Regions from separate parts of the Paracoccus sp. Arc7-R13 genome, predicted to be linked through region 1. Evidence: riboswitches for the same ligand, from Rfam matches in the RefSeq annotation. Region 1 holds a riboswitch; the other holds the start of a gene.
The links. A riboswitch is a leader RNA that binds a small molecule or an ion and turns the genes downstream of it on or off. The one in region 1 is predicted to bind cobalamin.

Region 1 (5,652 bases):
GGCGCATCGTGACCGGCTGCGGGCCGGGGCAGGGGCGATGGACATCGTGTTCCTGCACGGCGACCGCGACCTGATCGCGGCGCGCATGGCGGCACGGCGCGACCACTACATGCCCGCCAGCCTGATCGACAGCCAGCTGGCCGCGCTGCAGCCCCCCGATCCCGCCGCCGAAGGCGCGCTGTGGATCGACGTGGCGCTGCCGCCCGACCAGATCATCGACCGCGCGGTCGCGGCCCTGTCCGACCCGCGCCCAGTTTCAACCGGAGGAGAGACACCATGACCAAGATGACCCGTTTCCTGATGTCGGCCAGCGCCGCGATGGCCTTGGCCGCGCCCGCCATGGCCCAGGATCACAGCTTCCGTTTCCAGTCGTCCGACCCGTCGGGCAATCCGAACTTCGTCCTCCAGCAGGGCTGGGCCGCGGATGTCGCGGAAAAGTCCGGGGGCCGCATCGCCATCGACCTGCTGCCAGTCGAATCCATCGTCGCCCATAACGAAACCCAGGATGCGATCGCCACGGGCATCCTGGACGGTCACGTGACTGACCTGTCGTATTTCTCGGGACGCGATCCAGCCTTCGGCCTGATGGGCAACCCGGTCGGCGCCTGGTCCGACCCCGAGCAGATGCTGGATTTTGTCGAGAACGGCGGCGGAGCGGAGCTGCTGAACCAGATCATGAACCCCTATGGCCTGCAGTTCATCGGCGCCACCACGCCGGGCCTGGAGGCGCTGGTCAGCGCCGTGCCGCTGGACGGGGTCGATGATCTGGCCGGTGTCAAGATCCGCGCGCCCGAAGGGCTGGTCCAGTCGGTCTTTGCCGCCGCCGGCGCCGCACCGGTGAACCTGCCCGGCTCCGAGGTGTTCACCTCGCTGGACAAGAAGGTCATCGACGCAGCCGATTACAGCGTCTTTTCGACCAACCAGGCCCAGGGCCTGAACGAGGTCGCGCCCCATCCGGTCTATCCCGGCTTCCACTCCATGCCCCTGGTCGAGATCTCGATGAACAAGGAGAAATGGGATGCCCTGCCCGAGGACCTGCAGCAGGTCATGACGCAGTCGGTGCGCGATTTCGCCCGCGTCCAGGTCGCAGCCCTGGCCGAGGCCGACGCGGCCGCCGTGGCGGAGGCCGAGGCCGGCGGGACGATCACCGTCCACGACTGGTCCGACGAAGAGCGCACCAAGTTCCGCGGCATCGCGATGGGCGAATGGGAAAAGGTCGCCGGACAGTCGCCCGCGGCGCAGCAGGTCTATGACGCGCTGACCGCGTACCTGACCGAAAAGGGCCTGGTGCAGTAAGCGCCGCAGGATCGGGCGTTCGCGCCCGGTCCCTTCCAGGGAGGAGGACATGATGGACGCATCCGAAGCCATTCCGCGCGAGGAACACGAGGCCGTGCCCCAGTCGGGGCGCCTGGGTCGCGTGATCGACCGTCTGGCGATCATCCCGGCCCTGGGCCTGGTGGTCGCCATGCTGATCCTGATCCAGGAGGTCGTGCTGCGTTACGTGTTCGGCCGCCCGACGAACTGGGCGCACGAGACGACGGTGTTCCTGTGCGCGATCTCGTTCGTCTACGGGGGCTTGCTGTGCACCGCGCGCGACCGGCACATCCGGGTCGTCCTGGTCTATGACCTGCTGCCGCCAGCCGCGCGGCGCGTGGCCGACATCCTCATCTCGGCAATCTGCGGCCTGTCCTCGGGCGCCTTCGCCTGGGCGGCCTGGCAGATGGTCAAGCGGTCCGCCTGGCGCCCCGACGGCAGCTTTCACCTGGAGACCTCGGGTTCGGCCTGGAACCCGGCCTATCCGGGCGTGCTCAAGGTTCTGCTGATGGTGGCGCTGGCGATCATGGCCCTGCAATTCGCCATCCTGACCGTCAACTATGCCCGCGGGCACAAGGGAGCCCGCTGATGGAGATCTTCGGTTCGCTGCAATCCCTGGGGATCGAGGCCGGGACGGGCCTTCTCTTCGCGCTGCTGCTGCTTTTGCTGCTGACGGGCATCCCGCTGGCCTTCGTGACGCTGCTCGTCACGCTGATCTTTGCCCTGGGGTGGTTCGGCCCGAACGTCGTGCCGCTGATCACCAGCCGCGTCTATACCTTCGTGTCCAGCTTCGTCTTCGTTTCGGTGCCGATGTTCGTGCTGATGGCCGCGATCCTGGACCGCAGCGGCATCGCCCGCGACCTGTTCGAGGCGATGCGCCTGGTCGGCGGCCGCATCCGCGGCGGCGTGGCGGTCCAGACGATCTTCGTGGCCGTCATCCTGGCCGCCATGTCCGGCATCATCGGCGGAGAGGTCGTGCTGCTGGGCCTGATCGCGCTGCCCCAGATGCTGGCCCAGGGCTATGACCGCAAGCTGGCCATCGGCGTCGTCTGCGCGGGCGGCAGCCTGGGGACCATGGTGCCGCCCTCGATCGTGCTGATCATCTATGGCCTGACCGCCAATGTCTCGATCGGCGACCTGTTCACGGCCGCCTTCGTGCCGGGCTTCATGCTGGCGCTGCTCTATGTGGCCTATGTGCTGATCCGTGCCTGGCTGACGCCGGGCGACGTCCCCCCGGCCGTCACCGCCCGCGTCCCGCGGGACGAAAAGCTGCGCCTGCTCAAGGGCCTGTTCCTGCCGATCCTGGTCGTGATCATGGTGCTGGGCTCCATCTATGGCGGCATCGCATCCGTGACCGAGGCCAGCGCCGTGGGCGTGGCGGGCGTGCTGATCTCGACCGTGATCCGCGGCGAATTCACCTGGGGCCTTCTGCGCGGCGCGGCAATGCAGACGCTGCAGACGGTCGGCATGATCGTCTGGATCGGCATCGGCGCATCCGCCCTGGTGGGCGTCTTCAACCTGATGGGCGGCATCAACTTCGTGTCGGAACTGATCACCGGAATCAGCGACAACCCGACGATCATCATCCTGTTCATGATGGCGATCCTGTTCGTGCTGGGCATGTTCCTGGACTGGGTCGGCATCGCGCTGCTGACCATGCCGATCTTCGTGCCGATCATCGTCAGCCTGGGATACGACCCCGTCTGGTTCGGCGTGCTGTTCGCGATGAACATGCAGGTCAGCTTCCTGTCGCCGCCCTTCGGGCCCGCCGCCTTCTACCTGAAGTCGGTGACCCCGCCGGACATCTCGCTGGGAGAAATCTTCCGCGCCCTGCTGCCCTTCATAGGGTTGCAGATCCTGGCGGTGGGCCTGCTGATCCTGTTCCCGGCCCTCGCGATCTACTGATCGCCTGCCGTGGATCGGGGGGCATGCCGGATGCGGCGTGCCCCCTGTTCGTTCGGGGACAGGAATGTTGCACCGGCAGGCGGATTGACGGACAATCGGGATCCGTCACCCAAGGCTGACCCACCATGCACGACCCCGAACCCGTCCCCCGCCCGGACCTGTTCACGAACAAGGACCATGACGCCTGGCTGGAGCAGTTCCTGTTCCTGCGTTACACCCTGCACATGCCGGCCGAACGCATCGCCCAGATCGACTATGGCCTTGATCCCGACCATCCCGACGCCCCGATCGCAGGCCTGTTCTGGGGCAGTCAGATCGAGCGGGACTATCCCCGGCTGGACCTTCGCCACCTGTGGCAAAAGAAGCCCGGCCAGGTTTGAAGCCCTGCGGTGTCAGGCGCCGGATTGCCCGGCGGCCTGAGGCCCTGCCATGCTGGGCAGGAAGGACTGCGACCAACTACTTCCTTCGCAGGGCGCCCGCGCGTTCGGCCAGCGGCGCACCGGTCGCCGGGGTCAGGCTGGCATAAGCCGTGGGTGTCGCAGTGCGTCGGCCGTGGTGGCCGGGTCGGCTGCGGGCTGCTTGCCGCGGCGGTTGACTTTGTCCCCACCCGGCGGCATTTCCGTCCGTGATGGTTCCCGTGCCGGCCAAGGCCCCGGCAGGGTGAAAAGGGAACGTGGTGAGGTGTAGCCATCAGGCGCCGAATCCGCGACTGCCCCCGCAACTGTAAGCGGTAGCCGACCCCATGATGCCACTGGCGCCCCATGCGCCGGGAAGGCGGGGAAGGCCGCGATCCGCAAGTCAGGAGACCTGCCATCATGACCTGAACCAACCCGGGCGGGGTGCCCCGGAGAAAGACCGCATGCGCCGATCCACGGCCTTCGTCCGACGCGACCGCGAAGGTGGGTGGGACCCCGGTGACGCCGCTGCGCCTTTTTCAGCCCCGTCCTTCGTTTCATGAAGGACGACCATGACGACCAGAATCTTCCTGACGACCGCGGTGGCGCTGGGCCTGGGCCAGGCGGCCTTTGCCGCGCCGACCGACTATCCGCTGGTGATCGACAATTGCGGGTACCAAGTGACCATCCCCGTGCGTCCCGACAACGTCGTGTCGATCGGCCAGTCCACGACCGAGATCCTGTATGCGCTGGGCCAGGCGGACCGGATGGCCGGGACCGCGCTGTGGTTCACCCCGGTGCTGCCCGCCTTTGCGGAGGATGACGCCACGGTGGACCGCATCACCGACGACACGCCCAGCTTTGAATCGGTGGTGAACCGGCGCCCCGGCTTTGTGCCGACGATGTTCGCCTGGATGATCGGGGACCAAGGGGCGGTCGGCACGCGCCGACAGTTCGCCGATCTGGGCATTCCGGCCTATGTCATGCCCACGGACTGCCAAGGCAAGGACAACAGCGTGGGCGCCGACGGCACCCGCCTTGCGCCCTTCGACATAGCGACCCTGTGGGACGGCATCGACCAGATCGCGCGGGTCATGGACGCGCAGGACGCGGGCCGGGCGCTGATCGCCGACCTGCAGGCCCGAGAGGCGGCGGTCGTGGAGCGCGCGCGGGCGATGGACCTGCCGGATGCGTCCGCGGCGGTCTGGTTCTCCTCGGCCGATCTGGCGCTGGACCCCTACATGGCGGGCGGGATGGGCGTCCCGGCCTGGATGATGGACCGCCTTGGCCTGCGCAACGTCGTGACCTCGGACGAGGAATGGCCCGCCGTGGGGTGGGAGACGATCGCCCGTGCCGACCCCTCGGTGCTGGTGATCGCGCGCATGGACCGCCGCCGCTTTCCCGCCGACGATGTCGAGGCAAAGCTGCGCTTTCTGAAAACGGACCCGGTCACGCGCCGGATGACCGCCGTACGCCGGGATCGCATCGTCATCCTGGACGCCGAGGCGCTGCATCCCGGCATCCGCATGATCGACGGGCTGGAGGCCTTGGCGGCGGGCATGGACGGGCTGTCCGAATGACCGCCGATGTCGGGGTGCCGACCGTCCGCCGCCCCTTGTCCCCGGTCTGGCTGTGGGTGTCGCTGCTGATCGTGGCGGCCCCCCTGGCCGGCACCGCCCTGGGGGAAACGCCGATCCCCCTCTCGACGGTCTGGCAGGCGCTGGCCAACCAGATGCTGGGTGCGGGCTATCCGCTGGACCCGATCGATCAGGGTATCGTCTGGGCTTATCGCCTGCCGCGCGCGCTGGTGGCGGGGGCCTGCGGAGCGGGGCTGGCGATCTCGGGGCTGGTCCTGCAGACGCTGTTGCGCAACGCACTGGCCGACCCCTATCTGCTGGGCATCTCGGCGGGGGCGTCTACGGGGGCCGTGACGGTCGCGGTGGCGGGGATCGGCGCGGGGTTCGTGCCGATGTCGGCGGGCGCTTTGCTGGGCGCGATCGCGGCCTTTGCGCTGGTGGTGGGGTTGGCGCGCCTGTCG
Region 2 (5,652 bases), 860 kb from region 1:
TGCCTCTATGCCGGGTCCCTGGTGCCTGCCGCGCTCTTGGCCCATTGCCCGCCCGGCGCGCGGATCGTGAACACCGCGCCCCTGTCGCTGGACCGGATCATGGAGGAGATCGCCACCGCCCATGCGGCGGGCCAGGACGTGGCGCGGCTGCATTCGGGCGACCTGTCGGTCTGGTCGGCGATGGGCGAACAGATCCGCCGCCTGCGGGCGCTGGACATCCCCTTCGACGTGACGCCGGGCGTGCCCAGCTTTGCCGCCGCCGCCGCCGCGCTGCAGACCGAACTGACCCTGCCGGGCCTTGCGCAATCCGTGGTGCTGACCCGCACGCCGGGGCGCGCCTCGACCATGCCCGAGGGCGAGACGCTGGCGGCCTTTGCCGCGACCGGGGCGACGCTGGCGATCCACCTGTCGATCCACGCGCTGGAGCAGGTCGTGGCCGATCTGACCCCGCATTACGGGCCTGACTGCCCGGTGGCGGTGGTCTGGCGGGCCAGCTGGCCGGACCAGCGGGTGATCCGCGCGACCTTGGCCACCGTGGACGCGCAAGGCATCGACCGCACCGCGCTGATCCTGGTCGGGCCTGCGCTGGCAGGCGAGGGGTTCGAGGACAGTCGCCTCTACGCCGCCGATTACGACCGCCGCTATCGCCCCGTGGGTGACGCGCCGAGGTTCCCGGAATGACGCGCCCCCCGACGCCGGGCCTGATGATCTCGGCCCCCGCATCGGGGACGGGCAAGACGATGCTGATGCTCGGCCTGCTGACCGCTTTGCGCCGGCAGGGGCTCACCGTGCAGCCCTTCAAGTCGGGGCCGGATTACATCGATCCGGGGTTCCACCTGGCGGCCTCGGGGCGGGCCAGCTTCAACCTGGATGCCTGGGCGATGGAGCCGGGGCGGCTGATCGCCCATGCGACCGGCCAGCCCCCCGCCGACCTGGTCCTGGCCGAGGGGTCGATGGGCCTGTTCGACGGGGTCGCTACCAAGGGGGAGACCGGCATCGGCTCCAGCGCCGAAATCGCCCAGATGATGGGCTGGCCCGTGGTGCTGATCCTGGACGTGGGCGGACAGGCACAATCGGCGGCGGCCACGGCGCGGGGCTTTGCCACGCTGCGCCCCGATCTGCCCTTCGCGGGGGTGGTGCTGAACCGCGTGGCCTCGTCGCGCCATGACCGGCTGATCCGCGAGGGGATGGATCAGGCGGGCATCCGGGTGCTGGGCAGCCTGCCGCGGCAGGGCAACATCACCCTGCCCGAACGCCATCTGGGCCTGATCCAGGCCGAGGAGACCGCGGGCCTGCAGGCCATCCTGGACCATGCGGGCGATTTCATCGCGGCGCATTGCGACCTGGAGGCGATCATCGCAGCCGCCGGCCATCGCGCCCTGCCCGAGGCGCCCGCGCCGCGCCCGCTGACGCCCCCCGGCGGGCGGATCGCGCTGGCCCGCGACGCGGCCTTCAGCTTCGTCTATCCGCATGTGCTGGAGGCCTGGCGGCGGGCGGGGGCCACGATCCTGCCGTTCTCGCCGCTGGCGGATGAGGGGCCGGATGACAGCGCCGATTGCTGCTGGCTGCCGGGGGGATACCCGGAGCTGCACGCGCCCCGGCTGGCCGCCTGCGACGGGTTCCGCGCGGCCATGCACCGCTTTGCGGGCACGCGGCCGGTGCATGGAGAATGCGGCGGTTACATGGCGCTTGGGGCAGGCCTGGTGGATGCCGATGGAAAACGACACCAGATGTTGGGGCTGCTGGGGTTGGAGACCAGCTATGCCAAACGCCGGATGCATCTGGGGTACCGCCGCGCCGATCCGCTGACCGCCCTGCCGGGACTGGGTCGCACGGCGCTGCGGGGGCATGAATTCCACTATGCCTCGATCCTGTCCCAGCCCGATGCGCCCTTGGCGCGCGTGACCGACGCGACCGGCGCCGCGGTGGAGGAAACCGGCAGTCACCGGACGATGTCCGGGGGCGGGCATGTGTCCGGCACGTTCTTTCACCTGATCGCCCCGGCGGCGACTTGACGCAGGCCCTGCGATCCCGTCTATCTGACCGTCTGAATGGTGCCCGTCAGGCGTGAAACGCCGGGCTTCATCGGGAACGGGGAAGGGTGGACCCAATCGCGGCACCCGAAGCCCCGGCCGCCCCCGCGACTGTATGCGGAGAGCGCGCGTCACCCATGCCACTGGAGCGATCCGGGAAGGCCGACGCCGCGCCCGGACCCGCAAGCCAGGAAACCGGCCATGTCAGGCAACCCCATGCCGTCGGGTGGACGGCCACAGGAGGATGACATGCATATCGAAGAGGGCGTCGTCACCGGCGCCAAGCTGATACTGGGCTATGCCACGGCCGCCACGGCCGGGCTTTACGCGCTGAGGCTGGCGGCCCAGGCCCTGCGCGCGCAGGGCGGGGCGTCGCTGGCGGCGCGAGGGGCGCTGGCGACGGCCGCGACCTTCGTGTTCTTCCAGGTCTTGCCCACCGCGCCCGTGGGCGTGTCCGAGGTGCACCTGATCCTGGGATCGACGCTGTTCCTGATCCTGGGCGCGGCGCCGGCGGCGATCGGGCTGGCCCTGGGCCTGCTGATCCAGGGACTGTTCTTCGCGCCGTTCGATCTGCCGCAATACGGAATGAACGTGACCACGCTGCTGGTGCCGCTGTTCGCGCTGCAGGCGGTGGCGCGGCGGGTGATCGCGCCGGGCACCGCCTATGTGGACCTGCGCTATGGCCAGGCGCTGGCGCTGTCGGCGACCTATCAGGGGGGCATCGTGGCCTGGGTCGCGTTCTGGGCGTTCTATGGTCAGGGCGCCGGTGCGACGGCGGGGGTCCTGTCCTTTGGCGCGGCCTATCTGCTGGTCATCGTGGTCGAGCCGCTGGTCGATCTGGCCGTGCTGGCGGGCGCCAAGGCGGCCCGCGGCCTGCGCGGCAGCGGGCTGGTGACGCCCCGGCTCTACGCATGATCGATCTGGTGCTGATCGGGGCCGGCACGGGCCATCCCGACCACCTGACCCTGCAGGGCGTCCGCGCCCTGCAGGAGGCCGATCTGGTCCTGATCCCCCGCAAGGGCGCCGGGAAGGAGGATCTGGCCCATCTGCGCCGCGCGATGCTGGACCGCCACCGCCCCGGCGGCGCCGTGGCCCAGATCGACCTGCCGGTGCGCGATGCAAACCTGCCCTATCTGGAGGCCGTCGACCGATGGCATGATGCCATCGCGCAAGCCTGGGCGGCGGCCGTCGCGGCGGCGCTGCCGCAGGGCGGGACGGTGGCGATGCTGGTCTGGGGCGACCCGTCGCTCTATGACAGCAGCCTGCGCATTGCCGCGCGTCTGGACTGGCGCGCACGGGTGATCCCGGGCATCACCGCGATCCAGGCCCTGTGCGCGGCCCATGCCATTCCGCTGAACGCCCTGGGATCCGAGGTGCGGATCACCACCGGGCGGCGGCTGCGCGACGCGGGCTTTCCCAATGACGCCGACCGGGTCTTGGTGATGCTGGACGGCACCTGCGCCTTTGCGACGCTGCCCCCGAAGGGCCTGCAGATCTGGTGGGGCGCCTATCTGGGCATGCCCGAACAACTGCTGGAGGCGGGCCCCTTGACCGAGGCCGGACCGCGGATCGAGGCGGCACGCGCCGCCGCCCGGGCCGCGCATGGCTGGATCATGGATTGCTATCTGCTGGCCCGCGACGATGCAGCGTGACCGGCGCGCGGGACGTCAGGATGTCAGGCGGGTCGCGTCGTTGATCGTGCAGTCCCATGTCAGCCCGCCGTTCCGACCGGATGCGGGAAGCCCATGCCCCTCCAGCCACTTGACCTGACCGTCAGGCAGACGGATGCGCCAGCGATGGTGCCATGGGATCATTCCAGCGGCAGAGTTTCCGAACGATGCGCGGGCCAGCGGGTAATCCTCGACCATGCAAAAGGCGAAGACATCGCCGAACCGCGCCATGTATTCGGCGGCCGGGATGCCCCAGATCTGCTGCGTCTCCGCGGTCGCCGCGTCGATCGTCTCGGTCCCGTCGGGGGCATGGTGATAGGTCAGGACCGCGCTGGCCGGCTGTGGCAGGGCCGAGGCGCCGCCCGGTTCCTGACCGATGGCGGTCCGCATCCGTTCGGACAGGACCATCGTCTTGATCTGGGTCGAGACACCTTCCGCAAAGGCCTGCAGCACCTCGACATTGGCCGACGTCCAGTCCCGCGGCCTGCTTTCGGCCACGCAGAGGGCGGCGATGGCCCTGCCCGTCTCGTCCTTGACCGGCACGCCCAGATAGGCGACCACGCCGAACCTGCCGATTGCCAGATGCCCGCTGAACCGCGGATCGATCCGGGCATCCGCGATGACCAGCGGCGCGGAATTCGCGACGACGATCCGGCAGAAGGAATAGGCAAGCGACGTGACGCGATCCTCCTCCGCGGTCAGCATCAGGCCCGCCTCGGCCTTGAAGAACTGGCGGTCGTTCGCCTCGTCGATGATCGTCAGCAGGCTGGCTTGGCATGAGAATATCCGCCGCGCCTGCTCGACGACGCGGTCGAAGACGGGCGTCCGCGTCGGACGCAGCACGCCGTTTTCGTAAAGACGGATCAGGCCCGAATCGGTCGGCGGAACGTCCATGCCGGACAAGTCCCGTCGCGGGGTGCCATCTGTGGCGGCGGATCCGGCGCCAGGGTCACCCGCACGTTTCCAGTTCAAGGTCATGACCGAATTCTTTCGATACCCGGACTGCGACGGCAATGACCGCCGCGGCCAGGGATAAGGCATGGGTCCGCGGGGCGATCCGCGGATATTGGGAATTTGAGCAAAATCAAGGTTACACACTGGAAGGTTTAGTTTGACGCGAAATCACTGTGCCCGATACTTCTTAATACACCTTTAAGATGTGCTTTTTGCTTAGTCTGCAAAACTTCGGATCGGCGTTCTCGAATTTTGGAGCATATGAACCATCATGACACAGGAAATTTTTCCGACGATCTTAGCCGTCATCGCCCTTTCGGCGACCGCGCCCCTGGCGCAGACGGTGACGAAGGACAGCTTTGACGTCCGGATCACCATCGTCGCCGAATGCGAGATCACCTCGACCGAGACGCTGGATTTCGGGACCCAGGGCGTGCTTGGCACGGATGTCGATGCCACGGCCACGATGGAGGTCACCTGCACCGACACCACCCCCTATGACATCGGCCTGAACGAAGGGCTGGGCGCAGGGGCCACGACCAGCGTGCGCCAGATGACGTCGGGCGGAGAGACGATCGCCTATGCCCTGTTCCAGGACGCCGGGCGGGTGACGAACTGGGGCAATGCCGTGGGCGCGGACACCCAGCCCGCGACGGGGACGGGCGACGCGCAATCCTTCACGGTCTTCGGCCGGGTCCTGGCACAGGCGACGCCTGCCCCCGGAACCTATACCGATACCGTCACGGTGACCGTCACCTACTGAAAGGCCAGACCATGCGTGGATTTCTTGCAGGCGGCCTTCTGGCCGTGTCGATGTCGCTTGGCCTAGCGGTCGGGGCTGCAGCGCAGGGGTTGAGGGTCTCTCCGGTGCTGCTGGAGGTTCCGGCGCCCGGGGCGGCGACCACCCTGACCCTGCGCAACGACGGCAGCCGGCCGATCACCGTCCAGTCGCGCGTCTTCCGCTGGCTGCAGCCCGGCGCCCAGGACAGCTTGGA

Region 2: linked by a shared signal. The riboswitch ahead of EOJ32_RS02880 (energy-coupling factor ABC transporter permease) and the one ahead of EOJ32_RS14640 (ABC transporter substrate-binding protein) in region 1 are both predicted to bind cobalamin.

Annotation. Positions count from the first base shown of each region.
Region 1 covers NZ_CP034810.1:2,951,275-2,956,926, reverse strand. Annotated here, with positions in the region: gene EOJ32_RS14665 (gluconokinase) at 1-280, shown strand, start outside; gene EOJ32_RS14660 (TRAP transporter substrate-binding protein) at 277-1,296, shown strand; gene EOJ32_RS14655 (TRAP transporter small permease subunit) at 1,346-1,903, shown strand; gene EOJ32_RS14650 (TRAP transporter large permease subunit) at 1,903-3,219, shown strand; gene EOJ32_RS14645 (hypothetical protein) at 3,345-3,599, shown strand; cobalamin riboswitch at 3,832-4,049, shown strand; gene EOJ32_RS14640 (ABC transporter substrate-binding protein) at 4,187-5,194, shown strand; gene EOJ32_RS14635 (iron ABC transporter permease) at 5,191-5,652, shown strand, end outside.
Region 2 covers NZ_CP034810.1:579,907-585,558, reverse strand. Annotated here, with positions in the region: gene cobM (precorrin-4 C(11)-methyltransferase) at 1-681, shown strand, start outside; gene EOJ32_RS02885 (cobyrinate a,c-diamide synthase) at 678-2,015, shown strand; cobalamin riboswitch at 2,036-2,252, shown strand; gene EOJ32_RS02880 (energy-coupling factor ABC transporter permease) at 2,283-2,948, shown strand; gene cobF (precorrin-6A synthase (deacetylating)) at 2,945-3,685, shown strand; gene EOJ32_RS02870 (GAF domain-containing protein) at 3,701-4,597, opposite strand; gene EOJ32_RS02865 (spore coat U domain-containing protein) at 4,929-5,420, shown strand; gene EOJ32_RS02860 (molecular chaperone) at 5,432-5,652, shown strand, end outside.